2 regions of the Paenibacillus sp. 2TAB23 genome follow, and region 2 is predicted to be linked to the other one. Evidence: a T-box and tRNA genes for the amino acid it is inferred to sense, from the RefSeq annotation. Region 2 holds a T-box; the other holds one or more tRNA genes.
What was found. A T-box is a leader RNA that pairs with one kind of tRNA and senses whether it is charged. The one in region 2 lies ahead of ileS (isoleucine--tRNA ligase), so its partner is inferred to be a tRNA-Ile.
Positions count from the first base shown of each region.

Region 1: it has a tRNA-Ile gene. The T-box ahead of ileS (isoleucine--tRNA ligase) is inferred to sense a tRNA for this amino acid. The anticodon was not compared.

Region 1 covers NZ_JBFRGD010000002.1:7,396-22,467, forward strand. The annotation lists gene AB4Z29_RS02690 (2'-5' RNA ligase family protein) at 55-567, opposite strand; tRNA gene AB4Z29_RS02695 (tRNA-Met) at 1,078-1,154, shown strand; tRNA gene AB4Z29_RS02700 (tRNA-Ile) at 1,192-1,268, shown strand; tRNA gene AB4Z29_RS02705 (tRNA-Leu) at 1,288-1,373, shown strand; gene AB4Z29_RS02710 (hypothetical protein) at 1,631-1,906, shown strand; gene AB4Z29_RS02715 (hypothetical protein) at 1,923-2,489, opposite strand; gene AB4Z29_RS02720 (RDD family protein) at 2,718-3,113, shown strand; gene AB4Z29_RS02725 (hypothetical protein) at 3,253-3,744, shown strand; gene AB4Z29_RS02730 (helix-turn-helix domain-containing protein) at 3,972-6,227, shown strand; gene AB4Z29_RS02735 (extracellular solute-binding protein) at 6,444-8,075, shown strand; gene AB4Z29_RS02740 (ABC transporter permease) at 8,159-9,061, shown strand; gene AB4Z29_RS02745 (carbohydrate ABC transporter permease) at 9,119-9,991, shown strand; gene AB4Z29_RS02750 (hypothetical protein) at 10,026-11,807, shown strand; gene AB4Z29_RS02755 (glycoside hydrolase family 88/105 protein) at 11,804-14,062, shown strand; gene AB4Z29_RS02760 (LacI family DNA-binding transcriptional regulator) at 14,149-15,072, shown strand, end outside.
Region 2 covers NZ_JBFRGD010000035.1:16,643-31,714, reverse strand. The annotation lists gene ftsA (cell division protein FtsA) at 1-1,177, shown strand, start outside; gene ftsZ (cell division protein FtsZ) at 1,396-2,511, shown strand; gene AB4Z29_RS30335 (hypothetical protein) at 3,901-4,320, opposite strand; gene spoIIGA (sigma-E processing peptidase SpoIIGA) at 4,682-5,599, shown strand; gene sigE (RNA polymerase sporulation sigma factor SigE) at 5,638-6,360, shown strand; gene sigG (RNA polymerase sporulation sigma factor SigG) at 6,464-7,246, shown strand; gene AB4Z29_RS30315 (DUF3995 domain-containing protein) at 7,292-7,720, opposite strand; gene AB4Z29_RS30310 (TetR/AcrR family transcriptional regulator) at 7,740-8,303, opposite strand; gene AB4Z29_RS30305 (YlmC/YmxH family sporulation protein) at 8,516-8,797, shown strand; gene pgeF (peptidoglycan editing factor PgeF) at 8,857-9,708, shown strand; gene AB4Z29_RS30295 (YggS family pyridoxal phosphate-dependent enzyme) at 9,712-10,431, shown strand; gene AB4Z29_RS30290 (cell division protein SepF) at 10,435-10,884, shown strand; gene AB4Z29_RS30285 (YggT family protein) at 10,892-11,164, shown strand; gene AB4Z29_RS30280 (RNA-binding protein) at 11,294-12,076, shown strand; gene AB4Z29_RS30275 (DivIVA domain-containing protein) at 12,174-12,671, shown strand; T-box leader at 12,752-13,054, shown strand; gene ileS (isoleucine--tRNA ligase) at 13,101-15,072, shown strand, end outside.

The DNA of each region.
Region 1 (15,072 bases), on a different contig from region 2:
TAAAAAGCCCAAGAGCGGTTTCTAACCGCTTTCGGGCTTATTTTACGTCCTAAGTTATCCTCGAAGAAGAAATGATTGATACGCGGTCCAGGAGCCGTTATCGGTCTGATAGAGAAGGTGGATGCGGTCTATCGTCGTTGATAGATCAATCTCCTGCATGCGGAGGTTGCCGTACAAATCATGGAGCTCATCAGCAGACAGCTCTTGTCCGATCGTAAGATGCGGCGTGAATACGTAAGTAGGAGTCTCAACAGCGAGAGGTCCGCTGCATAGCTGCTCGTGAAGCTGTTGCATGGAGACCGTGTCTTGCAGGGCTAGGTATAGCACATGATTGACAGGATAGAAGGTTGATACCCTGTTCAGGTGAATTGAGAATGACGGCAGCATGGAGGTGATTTGTTCCAGATGGGCAACAGCCAGCTGCAGCTGTTCATTTGTCCATTCTTCAGCTTCTCTCACCGTTAGATGCGCAGGAATTGCCGAATAGTGCGGGTCATGCCTTCTTCGCAGGCTGTTTGCGTAATCCTGAACATGCTTTTCCGGAAACACAACGATACCGTATAACATGGATCTCAGCTCCTTCGCAATGATCTTACTTTGAGTATACCCGATTTGCATATAAATTAAGAAACCGAATAGGAGACTCCTCGTTCTATGAAGCCATCTGACATGCCGGTGATTGTGATGAGGAATATTGCATTGATTTATTGTATTATTCCAATTTTGGGGTATTCTAATGGCTACAACCTTTATTGAAGCGGCTAGCATACCGCTAGACATCTTAATCACAGTGGAGGGATTCGCATGAGGTGGGTGTACTGGGTTCGCCTATACGAGACAAAATTTCAGGCGGGGTGCTTGGTAAGAAGAATGGAAAACGACTGGTGGGTTTATGGCTATGAAAGCCCGCGTGAAGTCGAAGTTTTTCGCTCGCGGAAAGGTCGATTTGGCGTTAGATTTATACCGTAAAAAAGGCTCGAAAATAAATTAGAATATTTTGCTTGACTTAAAACATACAACTATAGTATATTATTTTATGTCGCCATTTCAAGAAGCTTTGCTCAAATGGATATACGTCGCGGGGTGGAGCAGCCCGGTAGCTCGTCGGGCTCATAACCCGAAGGCCGCAGGTTCAAATCCTGCCCCCGCAACCAACCTTTCGATGAATACGTTGAAATATACGTTTTTCGAGGGCCCTTAGCTCAGTTGGTTAGAGCGGTCGGCTCATAACCGATTGGTCGGGGGTTCGAGTCCCTCAGGGCCCACCATAGCAAACCTTCACAACATGCCGGGGTGGCGGAACTGGCAGACGCACAGGACTTAAAATCCTGCGGTGGGTGACCACCGTACGGGTTCGATTCCCGTCCTCGGCATACCTAGAAAACATTGATGATTCAATGGTTTTCACGAAGTACATAAGCTCTATAATGATGTAAGTCCTGTGTGTTTAAATGTATTACACAGGATTCACGTAAAGCTGAAAAACCTCTTTTGTAGTATCTGACTCGTTCAGGTACAACAAAGGAGGTTTTTTCATTGGACATAGGATTGAACAGCATAAAACCATACTTTTTTGAGCACGATAAACGTTGGTCGTTTTGACAAAATGAGTGCAAGGGAGGCTTTCGAGATGGTAAACAGAAATTTACAGCAAATCGCTGCCGATCTGCAAGAAAATCAAAAGCTGGAGCAAGCGCAGCAGGAAGTGCTGACGGCTCATCGACAGCTGCAGGAAGAAAATGAGGAGCTGCTCGAGGCAGAGTTGATGCTGCAAGCAGAGACGCAGCATGTGCTGCAAGCACAGCAGCTTGTTAAGAAGGAGCATCAGGACGTTCAGAAAGCACAAGAAAAGCTGCAACAAGCACAAGCTGCAGCGATGTCTTTGCAAAACAATCCGATTCAATAAGCAAATCGTACAAATCTCATCCGAAAGAGCCTGCGAATTCCATCGTGGGCTCTTTCTTCATGTCTGAATTTGCTCGGGCAGCCAGCCTTGCCGCATTATGGGCTAGCCTATGAAGCGCATTGTTCTTTTTATGTTTGCCTATATAACTAATTTTCACGTCTACATTTGGGAAGGAGGCTTGCAGCTGCTCAATTGCAGACCATATTTGATCCCGAGCCTGTCTGTATAACGAATTGGGGAAATAGCTGCTTGCAAGCAGCTGCTGGATTCGGCTGCAGTCGGTGTATATGACGGCGAGCTTCGGCTTATGCTTGGCCAATGCTAGAGCAAGCATATCGAGACTGTGCACGATTGCTAGCAGCTCTCCATAAATGGAGCCTTCATCTTGTTTGATAGGAAGCTGTGTAGAGGTGATCTCTAATTGCCTATTATGGATGATACAGCAGGCTGCACCGTGATTATTGCTAGCTGTGAATCCGGAGTAATCGCAGTAAAGGTAGATGATACCCTTGCTTAGAAATCGTTGCCTTGTACTAGGATAATCATAGGCTTTCTCTATTAACTTCTTCCATGCAGTGTTCATTTGCTATGAGCCTCCTACGAAAAATTTAATGGTTAATAGTCTCATCATAGATTTTAAACCATTGTAAGACATTCTATTCAAGCAAAGTAAGAGATGTTGTCTTAGAACGTCATTCATGCCCCTATACGATTCTTAACGCGCACACGTCTGGTCATGATCCTGCATTCTTGATCATATATCTAGATCCATGGGCGCTTCTTATACAATGAAGCAGGAGGGGGTGCGAGCATGAACGCTGGCTTCTGGGTTCGATTAGGTGCTTCGTTGTTAGATGGTTTGATAGTTGGTGTGCCGCTATTTATTATTTCATTGCTTATTACAGGAGGCCTTGAGGGTAGAGAGTATTTCACGGATATTTTATCATTCCTGTACACGCTGCTGCTTCCGGTCTTCTGGAATGGCTACACAATTGGCAAACGGATATGCGGCATCCGCATTCGCAAGCTGGACGGTTCAAGCCCAGGGATCGGTACGATGCTGCTTCGGAATGTCGTTAGCGGGCTTGTTTATTCATTAACGCTCGGAATAGCAGTCATTATCAGTGCATTTATGGTAGGGCTGCGCGAGGATAAGCGGGCAATTCATGATTTTATTGCAGGGACGGAAGTCGTTTCTGCAGATTAAGGCAATGAAAGAGCTTGCTGCAAGCAGTTGCGGTGAGCTTTTTTGTTTGCGATCATTTCTACTTTTGCTTTCTTGAATTTAAATGAAGTAAACTAGAGTAGACGGAACGTCGCCAAAGCAATGGAAGGCGGGGAATGATATGATCGATCGCAAAAACGGAGAAGCTTCGCTTAAACAAAGCTCGCGTCGTTTATATGCAGAGATTTTCTCCATAAAGGATACGCTTTACAATGACCTGCTTGAGCGTTTTCCAGAGGATGCTTCGCTCAAGGAGCATGCGGAGCAGTGGAAGGTCTGCATCATGACTGCAGCGGTCTCGACCGCGCTATTCAGCACAGCCTTGGCAGGGAGCAAGGAATTTCCTTACGTTTATTCGTATCTTCATTTAAAGCTTCAAGCACTCTATCCTGCAAGCGAAGCCGTATTTGAGGACTGTATGGCTGCAATCGCTAAGCTGCTGAATGGTACGGAATATCACTCAGGCGCTTTTGCTGAAGGACTAGCCTTGTGGCTGTATTTTACGATCCAAGGGAAAGAGTCATTTCAAGAAGAAGAAACACTGCCGTTCCTGCTTGCCGGTCAATATATGAATCAATATTTCTACAATTGGTTCGACACGCAGCAGAGCTAAAGATGAAACGTTTTTGAAACCGAATAGCCAGAGCAAGTCATCGATAACAGGTGCCTAGCTCTGGCTATTCGTTTGTTTAAATAGGAAGTCTAAATGATTGCTTTGCTAGAATGAATCTTTTAGAATGAATAGAGAAAGCGCTTACCCTATTATAATAACGATAATGGAATCATTATTTTATAGAACCTTGACCGATTGCCTGTAAGCCAATATGAGGAGCGATTGTTATGAAAAAAAGCTGGTACCGCCGAATGCTGCTTTCGTATTTCCCTATTTTTTTATTCACGATAACGATGCTGACCTTTTTATCGTTCTTGATGGTTAATGAGCTCTCGAATAATGAAACGGTCAAAGCTGACCGCATATCTACAGGCTATATTATGGATACTTTATCAAGATCCCTGAGAGGAATTGAAACGGACGTATTGGAGGAAATCGAAAAAAATGATTATTACCGTGATTTCATAAATGTTGATCGGGCGTCGGATAATCATGAGGTCACCTTTGGCGTTGTAGACAGTATGAGAGGCTTAGTTGCCAATGACAGCTTAATCGATTCCATGTATGTGTACCGAATTGAGGATAAACAGGTATTAACACGAATAGGGCTTGTATCATGGGATGATTTTGCAGACAAGGCATTTCTAGAGCAAGCTCTTGAACAGTCTGCATACCAAGGCTGGTCTGCCATACGTCCTTACCATGAGCTGAGCCTGGAAACCGACAAAAAAGTCATCTCCATGTACAAACGGGAGCCGCTGCCCTTTGGAACAGAAGGGCTTGTTGTCATTAACGTAAATTTCTATGCCGTCGAACGACTGATTCAATCAATGAAAAATGACTCCGTTACGTTTTTACATATCCGAGACAAGGATGGTCAATTACTATTCTCAACGATGCCTCCAGGCGAAGAAGGCGGCAAAGTTCTTAACCGTGTTGATATGGGAGTTCTAGGATGGACGTTCGAAAGCGGCATAAAGGCGGGACAGCTCTTTTTGTGGGTTTCGGTCATTTCTTACGTATGGGTCGTTATCGGTGTTCTGACGGTTCTGTTTGCCATTATCTATATTTTGTATATAACACGAAAAAACTATAAACCTATCCGTTTAATGATGAATCGGATTGAATCCATCCAGCTTCGAAGCGAGGGGATGGGCGCGGGGAAGATGGACGAGCTGTCGCTGATCGACCATACGCTCGAGAATTTGATTCAGCAAGCGTCCGATTTCGAAAAACAGCAGCAGGATCATATTTTGGCGGGGAGAAGGCAGCTCTTTTTTGACCTTATTCGGGGAGAAGGAGCAGCCAGCGCTGAAGAGAGAATTCTGAAGCTGAAGCTGCTGTCAGCAGGTACAAAGCTAGGGCAATTTTCATTTATCGTCGTTGAAATTGGTCAGTATGGGATTTTCAGCAGCGGTTTTTCTGTCATGGATCAGCATACACTTAAATTTGCTTTGTCTAATGTGCTGCAGGAGTTGGCTCAGGATGAGGGGATGTTTGCTTGGGCAGAATGGATCGGCGAGAGCCGGATGGGCATCATAGTCGGAGCAGACCATGAAAAGCTGGAATTAAAAGAGCGAATTCGTCGATTTGCAGAAAAAGGCGGCGTTTGGGTATCGGATAATCTAAGGATGGCATTAACCTTTGGGATAGGCCCGATTGTCGAGGATTGGGCACCGATCCATGTTTCTTACCAATCGGCAGTGGATGCGATGCTTCATAAACTATCGCTTAACAAGGATGCAGTTGTAATGAGTGATGATCTGCCGGGACAAGCTGGTAACATGTCGTATAAATATTTGCAGATGGCAGCTGATTTGGTACGGGAATTTAGATTGTCGACAGGCAACTGGCGCGAGCATTTGGAGAAGCTGTTCAAGTCATTGGAAGCGGATTGTTTGAAGGACGAAGACGTGAGGATGCTGCTTCAGACCTTGATGGATATGTTGGGTACGGAGCTAAGCAGTGTTGCAGAGGTTTTACATGAGCATTTTACAGCTGAAAACGCGGAGAGATGGAAACAGTCCGTTGATCATACTATGTCACTCACGGAGCTGAATGGCTTGGTTCTGGATCATCTAACAGAGCTGTACCATCATTATGTTGCTTTCTGCGAAACGAAAAACCATCATGCCATGATTACCGAAATGAAAACGTATATCGAACAAAATTTTGCGAATCCAGATCTCTCCTTGAAGCATCTGAGCGATCGTTTTCATATCTCGGGCAAATACGCAAGCTATCTCTTTAAAGAAGAATTCAATATGAAGTTTGTGGACTTCATCGTACAGCTCCGTATGGAACACGCGGAGGTGCTGCTCGCAGAAACGGAGGATTCTGTGCAGAGCATTGCTCTGCAAGTTGGATATGCCAACTCGATTACGTTCGGACGCGTATTTAAGAAAGTAAGCGGTGTAACGCCGGGGGACTTTAGAAGGTTGAAGTTAAAGCCCGGAAAACCCAGTAACCACGCGGGTTTATGAAAAATGTTTAGAATGCGAGCAAAGTTTAACAATCCATAATATGGGAATTTATGCTGAGGTTTATGATTAAGAAACTAGTTTATTGCAGACTATTCGAATGGCATGGCATACTTTGGTCATTCCGATACGGACTGCAATGAAGGGAATGAAAGCGCTGCCTAACGATCCCTGCAGCCCGGTTTGAATACTACTCGATATGATGAAGGGGTTGGAACGATGACTGGAAACACAAACACAACAAAAAAACGGTTCATTGCTTCGAAAACATCAATGCTTGCTTTATTAGTAGTTAGTACGATGGCATTCACGGCATGCTCATCTAAATCAGAACCGGCAGCAAACGGCAGTGATAATGGTAAAGCTGCAGAAGGCAAAAAGGTTACACTTAAAGTAGAAATTTTTGATCGGGGTAACGCTCCAGCAGGTTCTACGATTACAGACAACTACTTATCGAAATTGGTTCAAGAGAAATTCGGAGATGCCAACAATGTGAAAGTCGAATACGTACCTGTACCGCGTTCCGAGGAAGTAGCGAAGCTGAATGTACTGATGGCTAGCGGAAGTGATGTTCCGGATATTGTATTTACTTATGATCCGAATACATTCAACCGTTATGCCAAACAGGGTGGACTTACCGACTTAGGTCCGTTGCTTGAAGAGCACGGACAAACATTGAAAACATTTTTAGGTGATGAAGTACTCGAGTATGGCAAATTTGAAGGGACACAATATGCGATTCCGGCTAAACGTTCCAATACAGGCAAATATGCTTCCTTTATACGTGAGGATTGGCTGACCAAGCTAAACATGCCAGTTCCACAAACAACAGCCGAGCTTTATGAAACGTTGAAAGCATTTAAAGAAAAAGACCCTGGACAAACGGGCGGACAAGTTATTCCGCTTGGTATGACGATCGCATCTGCACAGTATGAGCCTTTGCTCTGGTCATTCATTCAGACGATGACAGAAGAGCAGCAATATACGCTTACCCAGCAGCTTGGATCGAATGATTATCCAATCCTGCTGCCAGGCTTCAAGGACGGACTTCAATTTATGAATAAGCTGTACAACGAAGGCCTGATCAGTAAAGATTTTGGACTAGATAAAGACAAAAAGAAAATGAGCGAAGATATTCAAACGGGTAAAGTAGGTTTCTTCAGCGAAGATGACATTAACATCTACTATAAAGACGGAACCTATGATTTGCTGCAAAAAACGGTAGAAGGTGCTGTGCTTTCAGCGGTTGATGTGTACACGAATGACCAAGGCAAGCATGCTAAACCGCAATACGCACCAAACGGTCTTTACATTATGGTTCCGAAGTCTAGCAAAAATGCGGTAGAAGCAGTTAAATATTTGAATTGGATGGCTTCAGATGACAATTTGTTCAATCTCCAAAATGGTGTATTGGATGAAAACTATTCGTTAGTGGACGGTATTCCCGTGGCGAATGAGAACCCGACGGAAGAGGCCAAAAACCGCTTATTCAATTCAGGTGATTTGGCGATCATTTCCAATGGTAAACAGCTCGGCAGCCTAGAGAAAAATCTCCAAGCAAGAGCCCTTTCCATGCCTAAGCAATTCCAAGAGCAGCTTGCGATTGCACAAGAGATTGCATACGCGGATACGATCCCGCTCGTGATGCTGGACAGACCAATTGAAGCACAAACCAAATATGCTACAACATTGCTCGATAAGTTCAATGAGATTATTGTAAAAACGACTATGGCGAAACCGGATCAGTTCGAAAGCACCTACACTACGATGCTTAAAGATTACATGGCAAACGGCGGTCAAGCGATTTTGGACGAGAGAATTGCAGCTTACAATGAAATGAAATCGAAATAAAGCGAACAAGTTGGAACATGTGCAGGAATCGGCTCTGGTTGAATTCCTGCACAGGCTCCTATTCAAAATTGGAGGCGACCGCTGTGAGCATGGGTGTTTATTTTCGCAGATATTGGCAGCTGTATGCGCTGCTTGTATTGCCGCTGTCATATTTTATTATTTTCAAATACGGACCAATATACGGCATACAAATTGCATTTAAGGATTTCAATTTATTTCAAGGCATCAATGGCAGTGAATGGATTGGTTTCGAGGCGTTTAAAGAAGTATTCGGCATGCGTGATTTCTATTTAACGCTGCGTAATACGCTAATGTTGAATTTCCTTGATTTGATCGTATCATTTCCGGCTCCGCTTATATTGGCAATCATGCTGTATGAATTGAAAACGGCTTGGTTCAAAAAGCTGTCTCAGACAATTCTTTATATTCCGCATTTTATTTCTTGGGTCATTATTGGCGGGATCGTCTATCAAGTATTCGGTACACAATCCGGCATGATCAATAATGTATTGTCTTCTTTCGGTGTAGAGGCGATTCCGTTTCTAACAGACAAAAATGATTGGCTCATCACCTATTTGCTTGTTGGCGTGTGGCAAAGCGCCGGCTGGGGAACGATTATTTATTTGGCCGCGCTCACAGGCATTAATAAGGAGCTATTCGAAGCGGCAGGAATTGATGGAGCGGGAAGGCTGAAACGAATTTGGCATATTACGCTTCCAGGTCTCAAGCCTACTATTATTGTCTTGCTCATTATCAACCTCGGCCATATGATTTCGATCGGCTTTGAACGTCCATATGTCATCGGGAACTTAGCGGTTCGGGAGTATTCGGATGTGTTAAGTACGTTTGTCTATCGGATTGGCATTCAGTCCGGGCAGTATACGCTGGCAACGGTAATTGGCTTATTCCAAGCTGTTGTAGGCCTCGTTTTCGTACTCGGCTCCAATTATGTTTCCAAGAAACTGACGGATGAGAGCATCCTGTAATTTTTTCGCAATATGCCATTAATTCTAGCATGCGACTATTTGAAAGGAGCGGACGTTATGAGAGAACAAACCGCTAACCGTGTATTTGATACGATTAATTTTGTAGTGTTATTGTTGTGCACACTGCTTTGTCTGGCTCCATTTCTTCATATATTGGCAATCTCGCTAAGCTCGGTTAAACCCATTCAAGCTGGCCTAGTAAGCTTAATTCCAATCGATCTGAATTTTGAAGCCTATGCGAAGGTTTTTACAGATCCTGCGATGATTCGCTCCCTTTTCTTCACGATGCTGCTAACCGTGATTTTCACCGTTATGTGCATGGTTTTGACAATCGCTATGGGATATCCTTTGGCGAAAAAGAAACTGAAGGGCCGTAAACTGTTTATGTTTGTCGTTGTCATTACGATGTTTTTCAGCGGCGGTATCATTCCTGAATACATCTTGATCAAAAATTTGGGATTGCTTGATTCCATATGGGCGCTCGTGCTGCCGGGACTTGTTAATCCTTTTTATCTGATTATTCTGATTTCTTTCTTCAATAATATCCCTGAAAGCTTGGAGGAATCGGCCGAAATCGATGGCAGCAGCCATTTCCGGACTTTGCTGAGCATTATGATCCCATTGTCGCTGCCTGTTATTACGACTCTCAGCTTATTCTATGCCGTTGGTCGTTGGAATGGGTTTACGGATACGCTCATGTATATCAACAGCCCGTCGCTTTATCCGCTTCAGCTCAAGCTGTACCAGCTTATTCAGAACAATATGGTCAGTGAGCTCATGCAGATGGAAGGGTCGCAAATGGCTACGGTCGTGCCTGAGAGCTTGAAAGCCGCAAGTGTTATATTCGCGACGGTGCCGATTCTTATCGTATACCCTTGGCTGCAGCGTTACTTTGTAAGCGGTGTAATGCTAGGCGCGGTTAAGGGATAGTCACCTGCAATCGGAATGATATGAGATGAAAGGAATGAAGCGGATGTATAGCAAGCTAGTAAAGATTAATGACGAATGGGTGCAAGAAGGCGCTGAACGCCAAATTATGGATTCAACCAGCCGCTATTATGGCGGAGTAGCAGATTCGGAGAATGGGATTGCCTGGCCGAGTCATGGCGGTACTCCAATGATTATGGCACTGTGGATTGCGGCTCTCGTGAATATGGATTCGAAATATTATCATAACGATGAGCTGGCTACAAGGCTTGTGCTAGGAAGTGAATTTATGCTTCGCTCGCAGCATGCTGACGGTACGATTTCTCCTGGCTGGACGAATATGCATTCACCGCCTGATACAGCATTTGTTGTTGTAGGGCTGGCACAAGCCTATGAGCTGCTGAGAAAGGATGATTGGGAGCCTCTGCAAAAAGCAGCATCGAACACGCTGCTTTTTCTAGAGCGGACGATTCCAGCGTTATTAACAGGCGGCTGCCATACGCCAAATCACCGCTGGGTACTGAGCGCTGCACTCGGATTCCTGTATAAGCTGTCTGGCAATGAGGAGCTGAAGGCGAGAGCGCTTGAATGGCTCGCTGAAGGAATGGATTGCACAGAAGATGGCGAATGGACCGAGCGCAGCAATGGGATTTACAATTCAGTCAGCGATGTGATGTTATTTCATGCGGCGGAGCTGTTGGATAAGAAGGAGCTGCTCGAGCCGGTTCGTCGAAATTTGAAAATGATGGCTTATATGATCCATCCAAATGGCGAAGTCGTTACCGATTATTCCGGACGCCAGGATTTCGGCAATAGCTTCACGATGGACAGCTATTTTCTCGTCAGCAGATTAATGGCCGTCCACGATCAGGATCCTCACTTTGAAGCGATTGCAGAACTTGCCGGTCAGACTTTGAAGCATCCGGGATGGCTGCCTAACAACGCGATGATAAGCTATTTGTTGCGTCCCGAGCTGCGCGAGCCATCCATTCCGCCCGCAGAGCTTCTAACGAACTACCGAGTCGTGGTAAATCGTGATTTTGAGCGTGAACGTTATTTAAGCGAGATGGAGGGTGCCGGGCATCACGGCATCATCTATCACAGCCGGTTGCATCCTGATTTCGGTGCACCGGTCGCTCGTGAACGAGATGGACAAACGAGCTTAACTGTCATGACAGAGTCCAGCTCCATGTTTGCGCTTCGGCATGGTCAAGCGAGGCTGCTAGCCGTACAAATCGGAACCTCCTTCGAGCCTGGGTTTGTCAAAATGAATGATCTAGAAGTGTTGGAGCATGGCTACCGATTGACAGCTGTTGAATCCAAGGGATACTACGGACCTATAAAGAAGAAAGATTTGCCGCAATCGGCTAGCTCGCCAGTAAGCCCTTGGTATTTGCTTCCGCATCATTTGAGAGAAACGACCCATTTGCAGCAGCATCATGTCGAGGCAAAGCTAATGAAAAGCGAGCTTGGCTGGCAGCTTACGATAAGCTGCGAGGAGCCGGAGAGTTTGATGACACAGGTTGTATTTGTATTCGGTGAAGAAGGTGAACTTACGGGAGATGGGGTCGTCCCTGCTGACGATGTCTGCTTCTGGAAGCAGGGAACAGCCCATTTTGCCGCTGGAGACGATTGGATTGAAATGGATTGCGGAGCGCATGAGCATCTTGTCAAAACGTTGAGAAATACAGGCGTTCCGTCAGGCTGTAAGGCGCTTATTGTCAATTTGATGACGCCTTACCACAAAACCTTTGATATTAGACTATCATCTAAAAGAGTGAAGGAAGACGAAGCGGTTGATAGGGAGCTGTTGATATGAGCCCATACTTTGAACCGCGCGAGAGCAGCCGATATTGGTATGGCGAGGATGACAATCGGATACTGGAGGTGCTAGCAGGACGTTATGTCGGAGCGAATCCTGCAGTTCCGTTTGCACTGCGTACGTTTTCCCATGCGGGCATCCTGCAAACGGAAACAGGTTTATATGCAATGAACATGGCTGAGAAGCTGCCGAATGCTGGGATTGGGGAATATGCCTATGTCTATGGGCTAGTCTGGAGCGATGATGAGCGTTCCATTGATAGCATCGTTGAGCCATTCGGGCCAGTGAAGCTGTTTATGAACGAGGAAATGATCTATCGATCATCAGTTGTGGAAGAGCTGAAACCAAAAGCGCAAGCGGTCATTCCTTTGTTGTTTCGTAAAGGATGGAATCGTCTGTTGATTGAAGTACGCAGCACGGTTGCCGGATTCGGCTGCTGCTTCGGTGCTGATGAAGCGAAGGTTCGCATTATGCAGGTTTTGGCGCCATTCGCTGAACGAATGGGTCATGCAGGATGGGTATACTCCGAGCCCGTGCGGAAATCACTTATTAGTGAGGATGGCTGCATATTGTCTTTTGGCGATTCGGAGGCAGAACACCAGCTTAGCTGGCTACCACGTACGACATGGGATGCAGCGGAGTCAAATGTGCCTAATTGCGAGCGTATATTCGGTGCTCCTTCCTGTCGATCAGCCGCATACGGTTGGACGGCGTTATGCCTGCCTGCTGGGGATACTGAGGTGCTTCTCGAAGGCAGCACATGTGGTCCTACTCAAATTTGGCTGAATGGACATCGCGTGGCATCATTTGCTGAAGCGGGAGCTTTCTCTATCAACGCAAGGGTATTCGCCGGAAGAAACGAATTACTTGTGCATACAATCAGCAGCGATTCTGGCTGGGGCTTTGAGTTAAGCGCGCAGTTAGAAGAAAGGGGCCAGCTCAATTTCCAAGCTCCGGTTCATATTCACGGTTATGAGGGTGCGTGGCTGTACGCAGGTCCGCTGAATCCCGATCAGAACCTATTGCCATCTGAGGTATGTTCGACTTCTCAATTATTTAAGGTGATTAACGGAGAAGGAGCGCTTGCTGGAAGCACCTATTGGTCGGTTGATGCCCCACATACGCGCCTACGGCCTTATTATGAGAATGCGATGCTGAGCAACAAATGGACGACGGGCAGTGCGACAAACTATGGTCGTTGGGATTATCCGCTCGGGGTTACGATGTATGGGCTGCTGAGAGCTGCGCGGGAGCTGGATAGAAAAGATTTAATGGATTACACGCTTAGCCATATTCGCGCCTGCACGGATCTGTATGATTATTCCATGTGGGACAAGGAAGCTTACGGATTTCCATCGCTGAATCACCAGCTTGTTTTGATGCATATGCTCGATAATTGCGGTTCATTTGGTTCTGCGATGCTGGAAGCGTACGGGCAGTCTGAAGACGAAACGTTCCTGAGAATTGCAGACCGAATAGCCGATTTTATGCTGCAAAAGCTGGAGCGCAAGGAGGATGGAGCATTCTACAGGGTATGTGACGGCGATTATTCGGCTAATACGATGTGGGCGGATGACTTGTATATGAGTGCGCCATTTTTAATTCGATATGCGGCTGCAACAGGCAATAGCGCCCCATTAAATGAAGCTGCAAGACAGTTTCTTTTGTACAAAAGCTATTTGTTCATGTCGGATGAAGCATTAATGTCTCATGTATTCGATTTCAAATACGGGAAAGCAACTCTTGTTCCATGGGGACGGGGCAATGGCTGGTGCTTATTTTCTTTATCGGAACTGCTTGAGAAGCTTCCGCTTGATCATGACGATCGGCCAGCGCTAGAGACATTTTTCGAGGAGATGTGCGCTGGCGTTGCAGACGTGCAGAGCGAATCAGGTCTTTGGCGGCAGGTATTGAACCGCTCGGATGCATATGAGGAAGCATCTTGTACCGCGATGTTTGCTTATGCAATGGCTCGCGGAGTAAGATTCGGGTGGTTAAAGCAGCGAGATTATTATAGGGATACAGCTTTGCGGGCATGGCAGGGATTAACGGGCTGTGCGATTGATAAGCAAGGCAACGTATACGGAGTTTGCAGCGGCTCACGATATTCTTATTCCCCAGATTACTATATGTACGATCTAAGAACTGTCCTTAATGATAATCACGGCATAGGAATCATGATGCTTGCGGGTGTCGAGATTGGTCGTCTGAAGGCGTATTTGAATAACAATAGACAAATGCCAATTGCGTAATGATAACGGACAAAGAAATGATTGCCAATTTCCAGAAGCTCTGAGCATAATAGAGGTATAGCGACTTTTGCGAGCGAGGAATGTGAATGAAAGCAACCATTTATGATATTGCTAGAGAAGCGGGTGTTTCTATTGCAACCGTTTCCAAAGTGATGAATGACAAAGGGAAAATCAGCGCGGCGCGTCGTAACCAAATACTTTCTATCATGCAGAGGCTTCAATATCAGCCAAGCGCGATTGCTTCAGCTCTGACGGGCAAGCATACCTTCACATTAGGTCTGCTTATCCCGGACATTGCGAATCCTTTCTTTGCCGAGGTTGCCCGTGCTGTGGAGGATCGGGGTCATCAATTCGGCTATAGTGTGATCATCTGCAGTACGGACAATAAGGATGAGCGTATCGAGAGATACATGACCGTTCTGAAGCAAAAACAAGTCGATGGCATAATTATCGGAACGGGTCTTGAAAATCATGCGATGCTGGAGGAGCTGCGCTCTATCATACCAATCGTCGTTATTGGGCGTGAGGTTGCTCCACTGGATGTTCCTACAGTAGTTGCAGATGATTATAGGGGCGGACGGCTCGCTGCTGAGCATTTGCTTGCCCTTGGGCATGTGCGAATGGCAGTCTTGGCTGAAAGCCTGCTCATTAGCAGCAGCAGGGACAGGCTCCGAGGCTTTCGAGATACTATTGAAGATGCGGGGTATGCGCTTCCAGATGACAGCATCATCGCTTGCGGACATGGACTAGAGGATAGCAAGGCGCGAGTCATGAAGCTGCTTAGAGGGGGAAATCGGCCTTCTGGTTTATTTTGCTTCAATGATCTTCTCGCGGTTGGAGCGCTGCAGGCAGCCAAGGAGTCCAATGCTCACGTGCCGTCGGAGTTATCCGTTGTCAGCTTTGACAATACCATCTTGGCTTCCGTAACTAATCCGTCGTTGACCTCGATAGCGCAGCCTATGAATCAATTGGGGGAAGCTGCTGTTGATTTGCTTCTCAGGCAGTTTGAT
Region 2 (15,072 bases):
TGAAGTGAATAATGGAGCCATTAATATTATTGGAGTTGGATCAGCCGACTCAGAGGGTATTCGCAAAGGAGCAATAGTAGATATTGACCAAACTGTGCAATCGATCCGCAATGCAGTAGAGCATGCGGAACGCATGGTAGGCATTCAAATATCAGACGTATACGTTGGCATACAGGGCAATCATATTGCGCTTCAAACCAATCGTGGCGTCGTTGCAGTATCCAACGAGGATCGTGAGATTGGCGAGGAAGATATTGAACGTGTTTTGCAAGCAGCAAAAGTAGTTGCGCTTCCACCGGAGCGTGAAATCATTAATTTGGTTCCAAAGCAATATTTGGTAGACGGTTTGGAAGGCATTTCTGATCCGCGCGGTATGATTGGCGTACGGCTGGAGGTTGAAGCGACGATCGTAACGGGTACGAAGACTGCCATACACAACCTGATGCGTTGTGTAGAGAAAGCGGGACTTCGTATTTCTGGCGTAATTTTATTATCGCTAGCCTCTGGTGTTGTATCGCTAACAAAAGATGAAAAATCGATGGGAACCGTTCTTACGGACATCGGAGCTGGCTCTTGTACGATCGCTATATACGATCAAGGCGGTCTGGCAGCAACATCTACGCTTCCTATTGGCGGTGAATACGTAACGAATGATGTAGCTTACGGGTTGCGCACTCAAAGTGATCAAGCTGAGAAAATTAAATTGAAATACGGCTGTGCAAACGTTTTGGATGCAGCTGAAGATGTGAAATTCAAAGTGGTGCGAATGGGCAGCAACGTGGAGAAGGAATTTTCACAGGTTGACCTTGCGAGTATTATTGAGCCACGTATGCAAGAAATCTTCCATCTCATTAGACAAGAGGTTCGAAGACTTGGCTACGGGGATAAGGTTAACGGTTATGTGCTGACCGGCGGCTCTGTGTCGATGCCAGGAACGCTTGCTTTGGCCCAGACAGAGCTAGAGTCTTCCGTAAGAATCGCACTCCCGGATTATATTGGAGTAAGAGACCCGGCATTCAGCAGCGGCGTTGGCATGATTCAATATGTATCGAAATATATGGGAGCTCGCGGAACTGGAGCTGTGAAGAAAACGGCAAGTCGCAAAGCAAGTCCAGCACCTTCTACTAAACCCGGTATGTTCGAGCGGATCAAGAGTATGTTTAATGAATTTATTTGAAAATATAAGATAATATAAGTTTGACTTTTAAAATATAGGAAAGCATATGGTTTCGCCATCCTTTCTCTATATTTCTTGGATTGAAACGCGCCGCGCCGCCAGAGGATTGCGACAGCCGTTTCGCCTTGTACGATGCTTATATTTTACCGCGAAACGTTGCTGTATCGTATCACTTGGATGCTAACAGCAGTTTACGCTTGACTGGGGGAAAATGAAAGATGTTGGAATTCGACTTTGAGCTTGAGTCGCTGGCTCAAATAAAAGTAATCGGTGTAGGCGGGGGCGGCAGTAATGCTGTAAACCGTATGATAGAAAATGGTGTTAAAGGTGTAGAGTTCATAACGGTGAACACCGATGCTCAAGCACTTCATTTGGCGAAATCGGAGCACAAGCTGCAAATCGGCGATAAGCTGACACGGGGTTTGGGTGCCGGTGCTAATCCAGATGTCGGCAGCAAGGCTGCTGAGGAATCCCGTGAAATTATTATGAACCAGCTGAAAGGCTCGGACATGGTGTTTGTTACCGCAGGTATGGGCGGAGGAACAGGTACTGGAGCCGCGCCGGTAATCGCTGAGATCGCGCGTGAATGCGGTGCTTTGACAGTAGGTGTTGTTACAAGACCGTTCACATTCGAAGGACGCAAGCGTTCCGGACAAGCTGAGCTAGGTATTGAGGCGCTGAAGGAAAAAGTAGACACGCTAATTGTCATTCCTAATGACCGATTGCTTGAGATTGTTGACAAGAAGACGCCAATGCTTGAGGCATTCCGCGAAGCGGATAATGTGCTTCGTCAAGCAGTTCAAGGTATATCAGACCTAATTGCGGTGCCTGGTCTTATCAATCTCGACTTTGCAGACGTCAAAACTATCATGACAGAGCGTGGATCTGCACTTATGGGTATTGGTATCGCTACTGGTGAGAACCGTGCGGCGGAAGCGGCAAGAAAAGCGATTATGAGCCCATTGCTGGAAACATCGATTGATGGCGCACGCGGTGTCATTATGAACATAACAGGTGGCAGCAATCTATCCCTGTATGAAGTTAATGAAGCGGCAGAGATCGTAATTTCAGCGTCAGATCCTGACGTGAATATGATCTTCGGTGCAATTATTGATGAAGATCTGAAGGACGAAATTAAAGTAACCGTGATTGCAACGGGCTTTGAGCATAAGTCAGCTGCAGCTCGCCGTGTGCCTCAACAACAACCGGAAGCGGTTGATACGAGACAAACGGGAAGCACAAGCGGCGTCAAGCCATTCGGTGCTAACAACACATCAAGCGATCAGCTGGAAATTCCAGCGTTCCTGCGCAATCGCCCTCGCAGCGACCGCTAAAGCTATCTTATTAACCGCTTCGCCAGCAATTGGTGAGGCGGTTTTTTGTGTTTTGCTGTGCATGCGTGGTTAGCTAGGCTATGACAGAGCGGAGGTATCCTAGAGGTTCTTATAAAACCGCTGCTCTCGCTCACACATCAGTGAGAAGCAGCTGTAAGCACGTATAGGTGCTTACAGCTGCCAAAGTAACCAGCCTGAACGCTAGTAAGAACCTATAGGTTCTTACAGAGCCGCCGCACCCACATCCGCTCAAGTGCTACAAAAAGCAGCTGTAAGCACGCATAGGTGCTTACAGCCGCCAAAGTAACCAGTCTGAACGCCTGTAAGAACCTATAGGTTCTTACAGAGCCACTGCACCCGCTCAAGTGCTACAAAAAGTAGCTGTAAGCGCAAATAGGTGCTTACTGCTGCCAAAGTAACCAGCTTGAATGCCAGTAAGAACCTATAGGTTCTTACAGCGCCGCCGCACCTGCTCAAGCGCTACAAAAAGCAGCTGTAAGCGCAAATAGGAGCTTACAGCCGCCAAAGTAACCAGCCTGAACGTCTGTATGAACCTATAGGTTCTTACAGAGCCGCCGCACCTGCTCAAGCGCTACAAAAAGCAGTTGTAAGCGCAAATAGGAGCTTACAGCCGCCAAAGTAACCAGCCTGAACGTCTGTAAGAACCTATAGGTTCTTACAGAGCCGCCGCACCTGCTCAAGCGCTACAAAAAGTAGCTGTAAGCACGCATAGGTGCTTACAGCCACTAAAGTAATTAGCGTGAACGCCTGTAAGAACCCATAGGTTCTTACAGAGCCGCCGCACCTGCTCAAGCGCTACAAAAAGTAGCTGTAAGCACGCATAGGTGCTTACAGCCACCAAAGTAATCAGCGTGAACGCCTGTAAGAACCCATAGGTTCTTACAGAGCCGCCGCACCTGCTCAAGCGCTACAAAAAACAGCTGTAAGCGCAAATAGGAGCTTACAGCCGCCAAAGTAACCAGCCTGAACGTCTGTAAGAACCTATAGGTTCTTACAGAGCCGCCGCACCCACCCTTACAAAAAATCAACTATAAGTGCTAATAGGTGTTATGGAGCTACAGAGGGTGTATCAATGGTAAGCCGTACACTCGAACAGCAATTAACATATTATAACTGCTGAACTATCGTTTCTTGATGTTCCGGGTTTATTTTGTAACAACGGATTCTTTGAGTGCCTTTGCCTGCTGGAAGCAGCAGTTGTTTCGCAACCATGCCGTGAAGAAGCTTCTGCGCATCGCGTTTTTTGATTTTTAGGAGTTGGATCACATCTGATGGGCGAATATGAAGCTGGGATTGGACAGCGTATCTCATTATTTCCAGCTGCAAGAATCGTTCGGCACTCGTTTCCTGTTTGCGGCCAATCAAGCTTTAACCCATAAACTGTTGAAGAAGCTGCTGACACATGCGCGGCTTCTCTTTGATGTCATCATAGGAGAAGCGCAGCAGCTTCCAGCCATCAAGTATGAGGTGGTTTTGGCGCATTAGAGAGTCTGAGAATTGCCAGCGCGAAGTTTCAGCGGCATGAGAACGATAACCATCGATTTCGATAGCTAACCTGAGTCCATTCTTGATATAAGCAAAGTCTAGAAAACGAATGCCATCACGAAAGTCTGCGATTTCGTACTCAGGAGCTAAACCTTCCAGCTCAAAAAAAGCCGGGAACCATACTGCCTCAAGAAAAAGCTTCTCGGCATGTCCATGTCCCTGTAATAATCTTCGTTTGCTTTCGCCCTCGCGTTCTGTCAGATGCACACCGAGCCAGCGCTCATGAATTGCATGAAACGACATTCCTTTGACCCCCTCAGAATAAAAAAACACCGCATACTGCGGGAGCAATTCATTCCCGAGCAAGCGGTGTTCTTCACGGCTTCATATATGGAGAATCATAATATATCTTTCATCAAGGAGCAAGTGGTAGATGCGGATTCTTTCACCAACATTTTAATCAGCAGCTGAAAAGTGGAAGCATATAGTCTCTCCGTCACTCTCTGGCTAGGCGGTTTTTATACTCCTACTCGACAAAAAAAGATATGTCATGCTGTCATGAATAGACAGACTTTGAAATAGGATTTTAATATACTAGTGTCAATCGTTCTCCCGGGTGCCGGCTGCAGGCCCGTTTATCGCAAGTTGCAGGAAGGTGACCGAAGTGGCTGTTTATGTGGATGTTATGTTTTTGCGAGAGCTGCTTGTGGATGGTGCAATTCTATTAACTTCTGCATGGGCCCGTCATCTGAAACCAACAACCTGGCGGGTGTTATTAGCTTCTGCTGTCGGAGCTTGTTATGTCGTTTTGATGCTTTTTCCGCAATTGTCTTTTATGTTTACACTCGCAGTAAAGGTCGGGATTTCGCTGCTTATGGTATGGATTGCATTCGGTTTTGCATCCATTCAGCATTATTTGAGAAATGTCGCGGCTTTTTATGCAGTGAATTTTGTCGCTGCTGGAGCTGTCCTTGGTCTGTATTATTTGTTTATGCAAGGATCCGGCGAAGTATGGAGAACGATTACGTTCGTAAATGGCAGCATGCGTGTCGAGCTCAAGATGGGACTTTTTTATTTGGTTGCTGCGTTCTGTATCGGACTGTATATATACCGTACCGTCTTGACGCAAAAAAGAGAACGGGAGTTGGTGCAGACTCATTTAGCTGAGGTCAAAGTTACAATCGGAGAACGGATACATGTATGTATTGGTCTAATTGATACCGGCAACCAGCTTTATGATCCTCTTACGAGGACGCCAGTCATGGTAATGGAAGCATCCCTATGGCAAGATGATTTGCCCGAATCGTGGTTGAATAGCATACGAGATGCACAAGTAGATCGTCTTGTAGCGGGAATGGATGAACAAGCCTTTGTATGGCAAGATCGGCTCCGCCTAGTCCCATTCAGAGGTGTCAACCGAGGTTCGCAGTTCATGCTAGCGATAAAGCCGGATGCGGTCGAAATCACTAGGGAAGGACAAGTTTTTGAAACGCGGAAGGTGCTGATCGGGCTGGACGGCGGAAAGCTGACGGCTGATGGGGCATACCGAGCCATAATCCATCCGTCTATGGTACAACAGTAAAGAACGTATGCTCATACAAACGAGGAGGGATGGGCCAGATGCTCGTCAAGTACAAATTGATCCTTCAGTTATATTATTATCGTGTGATGTTTTTATTCGGATTAAAAAGCGAAGAGATTTATTATATCGGTGGAAGCGAAGCGCTACCGCCACCCCTTACACGCGAAGAGGAAGAATATTTGCTGGAAAAGCTGCCTACTGGCGATACGGCTATTCGTGCTATGCTGATCGAACGGAATTTAAGATTAGTCGTGTATATCGCCCGTAAGTTTGAAAACACCGGCATTCATATTGAAGATCTCGTATCAATCGGCGCAATTGGACTTATCAAGGCGGTAAACACGTTTGATCCTGAGAAAAAGATTAAGCTTGCTACCTACGCTTCGCGCTGTATTGAAAATGAAATATTGATGTATTTGCGCCGCAATAGCAAAACACGGACAGAGGTTTCTTTTGATGAACCACTCAACATTGATTGGGATGGAAATGAGCTGCTGCTATCCGATGTGCTGGGCACGGAGAATGATACGATTTACCGGAATATCGAAGAGCAGGTTGATCGCAAGCTGCTCCACAAAGCGCTCGATAAGCTGTCTGAGCGTGAACGGATTATTATGGAGCTTCGCTTCGGGCTGGCAGATGGAGAAGAAAAAACGCAGAAGGATGTTGCCGATCTTCTCGGCATCTCGCAATCGTACATTTCCCGCTTGGAGAAGCGGATTATAAAAAGACTGCGCAAGGAATTTAACAAAATGGTGTAAAGCCGCACCCCGCTTGCAGATGTCGAATGATGTCGCAAGAGGAATAAAAAGACCACCTGAGGAGATAATGTACAGTAATGTTTCTCCTTGGGAGGTAATCACGTTGACCCGAAATAAAGTCGAGATCTGTGGAGTGGATACTTCGAAACTGCCCGTCCTAAATAATGTCGAAATGAGAGAATTGTTTACGGCATTGCAAACCCGCAATGAGTGGGCAGCAAGAGAGAAATTAGTAAACGGCAACCTGCGGCTAGTTCTTAGCGTGATACAGAGGTTTAACAATAGGGGAGAATTTGTAGACGACTTGTTCCAGGTCGGCTGCATTGGACTTATGAAGGCGATAGATAATTTCGATCTTGGCCAAAATGTCAAATTTTCCACCTATGCCGTACCGATGATCATCGGTGAAATACGCCGTTACTTGCGAGACAATAATCCGATACGCGTATCGCGGAGTCTGAGGGACATTGCCTACAAGGCGCTTCAGGTCCGTGACAGCTTGACGAACAAGAACTCGCGCGAGCCTACGATTTTTGAAATTTCGGAGGCGTTGAATGTCCCGAAGGAAGATGTCGTGTTTGCATTGGATGCGATCCAGGATCCGGTCTCGCTCTTTGAGCCGATTTATCATGATGGGGGTGACCCGATCTATGTGATGGATCAAATTAGCGATGAACGCAATAAGGATGTTTCTTGGATCGAGGAAATTGCGCTTCGCGAAGCGATGCATAAGCTGAACGACCGGGAAAAAATGATTTTATCGATGCGCTTTTTTGAAGGAAAGACGCAAATGGAAGTTGCTGATGAGATCGGCATTTCGCAGGCGCAGGTGTCACGGCTCGAAAAGTCTGCTATTCAGCAAATGCAAAAGCATGTAAAAACATAAAAAAACGGTGCCTCGCGGCACCGTTTTTTTGCGTAAAGCGGCATATTAGGCAATGGCCATCATCCAAAAGGTTATTCCGGAAAGAAGCAGGCATAAGGGAGAGTAAACAATGGTGTCCATCCGAGCAAAAGGTGTATGTTTAATGCTTTTAAAAAATCCAAGCATGTTAAACTCGCCTATGGCACGAATCAAAAAAACAACAGCAAGCGACCATCCGGCAAAAGCAGGCAGCCAGGCTGGACCGATCGACGGTATGATCTCCACATGTATGAGCAGCAGGATGGACGCTGCCCAGAACAAAATAATAACCGCAGCTATTTCGATTGGGCCTGGCCTAAAAAAGGGCTGTTTGTTTTCGCTCTTCGTAGGAACTGCGATAGCGAATCCGCTGCGCCCGCCGAATAGCCAGTATAGATGTATGCCTCCGACTATAAGCAGCACGCTGCTCACTATACCCGCCAATATTATCTGCATCTAAATCCCTCCGTTTAGATTAAAGTGACGTCTCCAGAAAGGGTTTCAAAAGAGCGATTTGTTTTTCTGCTTCTCCATCGCTGGGCGGTTTGTGCTTATGACGCTCATGCCAGCCTAAGTAATAGCTGTACAATAGCTCCGACTTGCTTGCCGCATCTTCGTGGCTTTGTCCGTAGTCCATAAGCAAGCTCGTCATATAATCCAATCTTTGTTTCTTGATTATCTGGAGAATATCGGCATATTCGGATTCCGAAGCGCCAAGATTGCGAAGATGGTAAATAAAATCTTGGCCTTCGACGGTGCTGAACATAACCCTCAGTAGATGGTAGATCTTCTCGCGAGGTGATGCTGATTCCTGTGCTTGCAAATGCGCAATAAAGGAAGCGGTTGCGAGCTCTTGCCAAGACACGATGATGCGTTTAATAAATGCAGCACGGGTTTTGAAGTACCAGTAAAAGCTTGTTTTGCTGCTGCCAAGCTGCTTAGCGAGCTTTTCAACAACTAAAGCTTCAGGTCCTCCTTCGGCAAAGAGCTTTAAGCCGAGCTTGATCCAGTCTTGTTCTGTAGCAATGATTTTGGGCATATATCCTCCTTCCAGAAAATTTCATTTGTACGGTATCGTACATTAATGATGACATGAAAGCGCTGGAAATAAAAGTATTGTACGGAATCGCACAAAAAAATATCGAGCAGTTAACTGTTTTTTTGAGTAGAAGGACATTTTGGGCAAATTGCTCATATAGTTATAGGAGAGGTAAACGGACGATCATCCTACATGAAAAGCGGTGAACGAAAATGAAAATATCTGATTTTCAGACCAAGGATGTTATTAATATCGTAGATGGGAAAAAGCTTGGTCAAATTAGTGATTTGGAGCTCGATTTGCGTCAAGGGCGCATTGATTCAATCGTCGTGCCACAGTTTACTAAGTTTTTGGGGATGTTTGGCGGCGGAGGTACGGAGGTCGTTATCCCATGGCGCAATATTGTGAAAATCGGTGCGGATGTCGTGCTCGTTCGGATGGATGATACGAAACAGCTGCGCGCGGAGGAAGAGGATTTGCACGCTCGCTCGTAACACGATAAACTGGCGTTAGCTAGTTAGTGATGCAAGCTTATAATAGAGGTGAAAACGTTATGGAAGCATTTGAACATTTCCAATCGGCGAAGGGACCTTCGCTTTTTTTATTGTCCGAATGGAATGACCGTTATACGGGAATGACAGCAGGGTTTACCGGCCGGAATGGCGGCGTAAGCGGCGCACCTTGGTCTTCTTTAAATATAGGTTTGCACGTAGGCGATTCGCAGCAGGACGTTATTGCGAACCGCAAACGGTTGACGGATGCGATTGGATGGAGCTTTGAGGCATGGACCTGCGCCGAGCAAGTACATGGCAATCGCGTGTCGCAGGTTACGCTCGCGGAGCGAGGACGCGGAAGAGATTCGATGGATGATGTAATGAAAGGTTCCGATGCAATCATAACGGACGTGCCTGGCGTGCTGCTTGTGTCTTTCTATGCCGATTGCGTGCCTCTTTATTTCTATGATCCCCACCATCAAGCGGTTGCGCTGGCGCATGCAGGCTGGAAGGGGACTGTACAGCAAATTGCTGCGGAAACCGTACAAGCGATGTCGGATGCTTACGGCACGAAACCTGAGCAATTAAATGCAGCAATTGGGCCCTCCATAGGCAGCTGCTGCTATGAGGTCGATGGTCCGGTTATTCAGCAAGTGCAGCATCTATTGGAGCAGTTAAGCGCTGATGGAGAATCGAGTCAAAAGATGCTGCATCGCTCTGTAGATGGCAAGGCGAACTTGGACTTGAAAGAAATAAACCGACAGATTATGATAAAAGCAGGAATTTTGCCGATCCATATCGAATTAACAGAGTGGTGCACCGGATGCAGGCGGGATTTGTTTTTCTCCCACCGCAAAGAAGGTGGCTTGACCGGTCGAATGGCCAGTTGGATCGGCATTCAGGAGAGGTGAAGCATGTCGTTAACGTTTGAAGATAGAGTACAACTGGTTGAAGAACGAATTAGCAAGGCTTGCGAGCGTTCAGGTCGCAGCAGAGAAGACGTGCAGGTTATTGCCGTCACCAAATATGTGTCTTTGGACACAGCAAAAACCGCGCTATCGCGTGGGTTTCGTCATTTAGGCGAAAACAGATGGCAGGACGCACAGGAGAAATGGGAAGCGATAAGCGGGGAAGCAGACAATGGAATAGACGAACAGCCGATCTGGCATTTTATCGGTTCGCTGCAATCGAATAAGGTGAAGGACGTCATTGGGAAATTTACATACATGCATTCATTGGACAGGCTGTCGCTTGCAGAAGCGATTGATAAACGAGCTTCGCAACTTGGTATTGTCGTTCCCTGCTTCATTCAAGTCAATGTTTCTGGCGAAGGCACGAAGCAGGGGCTAGCTCCTAACGAGTTAAAAGGATTTGTGGAGCAGCTTGCTTCATTCAAATCTATCTCGCCAATTGGCCTTATGACAATGGCTCCTTATGAAGCTGAGCCAGAGCAGACGAGGCCTGTATTCAAAGCATTGCGCGAGCTTCGCGATGTCATCCAGAGCAGTTCTGCGCACGGGAAAACGATCACGCACTTATCGATGGGCATGTCGAATGATTTCGACGTTGCGATTGAAGAAGGAGCGACATGGATTCGTCTGGGCACGATACTGGTAGGGAAAGAGGAGGAATAAGATATGAGCGTAATGAACCGTTTTATGAGCTTTCTCGGCTTGCAGGATGAGGAAGAAGTCGTAGAGAGAGAACGCATTGTTCAGCCGGAGGAACAAGAAGCTGAAACTTCTCCCTTTGAGGCACGTAAAAACACAAAGAGCAATAATGTCGTCAGCATTCACTCGCAGAAAAATGTTCGTGTGGTGCTTAGCGAGCCCCGTTCTTATGACGAAGCGCAAGAAATTGCCGATCATCTGCGTTCGCGCCGTGCTGTCATTGTGAATCTCCAAAGAGTCCGCAGCGATCTAGCTGTTCGGATTGTTGATTTCCTAAGCGGTACAGTGTACGCTTTAAGCGGAAGCATCTCTAAGCTAGGCCCCAACATTTTTCTTTGCACGCCGGATTCAGTGGAAATTCAAGGTGCTATAACGGAAATGCTGGCGGAGGAGAACGACTACAACAAAATGAGGTGACCTTGAGTTGTTTAATAGTGTGGGAGATGTAATAGGTACTCTTCAAAGTATCTACAGCTTTATGATTATCGGTTATGTGCTGCTTTCATGGCTGCCGAATGCGAGAGAAAGCTTTATTGGTGTTTATTTAGCTAAATTGGTTGAGCCTTACCTGGGAATCTTCAGAAGATTCATCCCTCCAATTGGCGGCATGCTTGATCTATCGCCGATTATTGCGCTTTTCGCATTGCGTTTCGTTGCGATGGGCTTGGTTGCGGTCATTGAATTTTTGATTCCGTAATCGGATTTTTTAAAATATAGGGAAGTATATCCTTAGGCTATACATTTTCTATATTTATCGGAATGAAACGCGTCGCGCCGCCAAAGGATGGCGATAACCGTTTCACCTTACTTAAAGGAATGATTTTGCATGAAACAAGGAATATACGATCATTTCCATCCCGATGAGAAACCTTTCGTAGATCGGGCGGAGGAATGGATAGAGCGGTCCGCACAGCAGCATGAGCTGAAGCGGACCGATTTTTTAGACCCTAGACAAGCGCAAATCCTTACTATACTGGCTAATCGCAACACAGATGTCAGCATACGGATGGACGGCGGATACGCGCAAGCAGAACGCAAGCGCGCAATTATTGGACCTGATTATCGCAATTTGGACGATGAGCACATAGGTATTTCTGTTCTCGTGGTCAACGGGCCAGGCCAAGCACAACTCGATTTGGATCACGGTGATTTTTTGGGTGCCTTACTCGGACTCGGCATTAAACGCGATCGAATCGGCGATATCCATGTGCATGAGCAATTCTGCCATATTGTCGTTATGGATGAAATAGCCGATTATTTAAACATACATTTGAGACAGGTTCATCGCATTAGCGTTCTAACCGACGTACTCCCTTTATCCGGTCTGCAGACTGTCGTTCCGAAGCTCGAGGAAATGAGCTTATCGGTCGCTTCGATGAGACTGGACGGCATTGCAAGCGATGTCTATCGCATCAGCCGTTCCAAGATCGTCGATCCGATCCGAGCTGGGAGATGCCGCGTGAACTGGAAGTCGGAGGAAGATCCATCTGAGCAGCTGCGGGCTGGAGATGTCGTGTCATTCAAAGGACTCGGTCGATTTAAGGTGTTAGAGGTCGACGGCGTGACAAAAAAAGGCAGGATTCGAGTCAGGATTGGTAAATTTATTTAATCCAATGCAGGATTCTAACTTTAGTTGTCGAATTTGTTCTCATTCAAATTGTATTACTCGGTTGCTAGAGTCATAAATATCTTGAGGAGGTGCGCCAATGCCGTTATCGCCATTGGACATACATAACAAAGAGTTTGGCCGGAGACTGCGGGGCTATGATGAGGATGAAGTCAACGAATTTCTTGATCAAGTTATCAAAGATTACGAATCCTTAATTCGTGAAAATAAAGAGATGCAAAATCAAGTGCTTGGTTTGCAAGAGAGATTGAATCATTTCACGAACATTGAAGAAACGCTTAGCAAAACCATTATTGTTGCGCAGGAAGCGGCAGATGAGGTAAGAAGCAACGCGAAGAAGGAAGCGCAGCTGATTATTAAGGAATCAGAGAAAAACGCGGATCGTATTATTAATGATTCCTTGGCGAAGTCCCGCAAGGTTTCGTTAGAGGTAGAAGAGCTTAAGAAGCAAGCCTCCGTATACCGCGCACGTTTCCGCACGCTGGTTGAGGCGCAGCTTGAGCTGCTCACTGTAGATGGTTGGGATACACTGGAGCCGCAATCCAGACAATCGGAGCATGAGCTTACTCGAGGCTAGTGAAATGCACAATCGGGCGAAATCCCATTTGACAATCGACAGGCTGTTACGCTATAACTAATAGTAATAAATCGATGATCTAAACTTCGTTGATAAGAACAAGTACGTTTTAGCATCACTCCCCAGAGAGCCGGCAGCAGCTGAAAGCCCGGCGTGTGAGCTATCGCGGAATATCCTCTTTGAGAAGCAGCGCCGAACCTGCGAATGCGGCAGTAAGTGTTGACGGCTGTCCCCCGTTATAGGGAACGCGAACAGATTATGTTCGTGACTAAGGTGCCGCATGAAGGCAGCAGATGCCTGCTGATTTCTTCATATGCCTGCTTATCGTTCGATATTGCATGCGCGGAACAAGGGTGGTAACGCGACTAAGCCTCGTCCCTTCTCATAGGGATGAGGCTTTATTTTTGTTTATAACAGGAGGCTGGAGAGATGCAACGCGTTGATGTCAAAGAACGTGCCCGTACTCGTGAGATGAGAGTGCTGGAGCAATGGAAAACTAACGAAACCTTTAAAAAATCGATCTCAAACCGGGAAGGCAAGCCTAACTTTGTGTTTTACGAGGGACCGCCTACCGCTAACGGAGCACCGCATATCGGTCATGTGCTTGGCCGGGTAATTAAAGATTTTATTTGCCGTTACAAAACGATGGCCGGTTACCGTGTCATCCGTAAAGCGGGTTGGGATACACACGGCCTGCCGGTTGAGCTTGGCGTCGAGAAACAGCTTGGCATTTCGGGCAAGCAAGAGATCGAAGAATACGGTGTGGAGAAATTCGTAAAGAAATGCAAAGCCAGCGTATTCGAGTATGAGAAGCAGTGGCGTGAGCTGACAGAGGCAATCGCTTATTGGACGGACTTAGATAATCCGTACATTACGCTGAAAAACGAGTACATCGAAAGCGTATGGCATATTTTATCAACGATCCATGGAAAAGGCTTGCTGTACCGCGGACATCGGGTTAGCCCTTATTGTCCGGATTGTCAGACGACGCTCAGCTCGCATGAAGTCGCGCAGGGCTACGAGGACGTGAAGGACCTTAGCGCAACAGCTAAATTCAAGCTTATCGGAACTGGCGAATATATTCTTGCTTGGACGACAACGCCATGGACGCTTCCGGCTAACGTTGCTCTTGCGGTAAACCCTGAGCTTGATTACGTACGTGCTTCCAAAAACGGCGAGGTGTACATCGTAGCTCAGAATTTGGCGGAAAGTGTGCTGAAGGATGGTTACGAAGTATTGTCAGCGGTCAAAGGCGCGGAGCTTGTTGGTCTTAGCTATGAGCCGCCATTTAATTACGTGGCAATCGAGAAGGGCCATATCGTAATCGCAGGCGATTTCGTCAGTGACACTAGCGGTACGGGTATCGTTCATATTGCTCCGGCACACGGTGAGGACGATTACCGTGTATCTCGCGACAATGGCATCAGCATGCTGAGCGTAGTAGATTTGGCAGGCCGTTACGTTGCTGAGGTAACCGATTTTGCCGGACGTTTTGTGAAAGACGCAGAACTGGATATTGATATTGTCAAAAACTTGAGCGAACGCGGACTGCTCTACTCGAAAGAACGTTACGAGCATAGCTATCCGTTCTGCTGGCGCTGCAAGTCTCCGTTGATTTATTACGCGATGGAGAGCTGGTTCATCAAGACGACTGCGGTTAAAGATCAACTGATCGCGAACAACAATAGCGTGGATTGGTATCCGGGTCATATTCGCGAGGGGCGCTTTGGCAAGTTCCTAGAGGATTTGGTCGATTGGAATATCAGCCGTAACCGTTACTGGGGTACGCCTTTGAACGTATGGGTATGCGAAGTGACGGGCAAAGAGTATTCGCCGAGCAGCATAGCTGATCTTAGGGCGATGGCAATCGGCGATGTGCCGGAGGACATAGAGCTTCATAAACCGTATGTTGACGGAATTAAATTGAAATCGCCATTCGCGGAAGGTGCGGAGATGATCCGTACGCCTGAAGTGATCGATGTATGGTTCGACAGCGGTTCAATGCCTTTCGCTCAGCATCATCATCCGTTTGAGAATGAAGAATCATTTGGCGAGCAGTATCCGGCAGACATCATTTGTGAAGGTATCGACCAAACGCGTGGCTGGTTCTACAGCTTATTGGCGGTGTCAACGCTATACAATGGCAAGGCGCCATATAAAGCCGTCATTTCTACTGGCCATATTTTGGATGAGAATGGTCAAAAGATGTCCAAGTCGAAAGGCAATGTTATCGATCCTTGGGAGATCATTAATGAATATGGAACTGATGCGTTCCGCTGGGCATTGCTAGCTGACAGCGCGCCATGGAACAGCAAGCGTTTCTCCAGAGGCATTGTTGGCGAAGCGAAGTCAAAGGTCATTGATACGATCGTGAATACACACGCCTTTTATGCGTTGTATG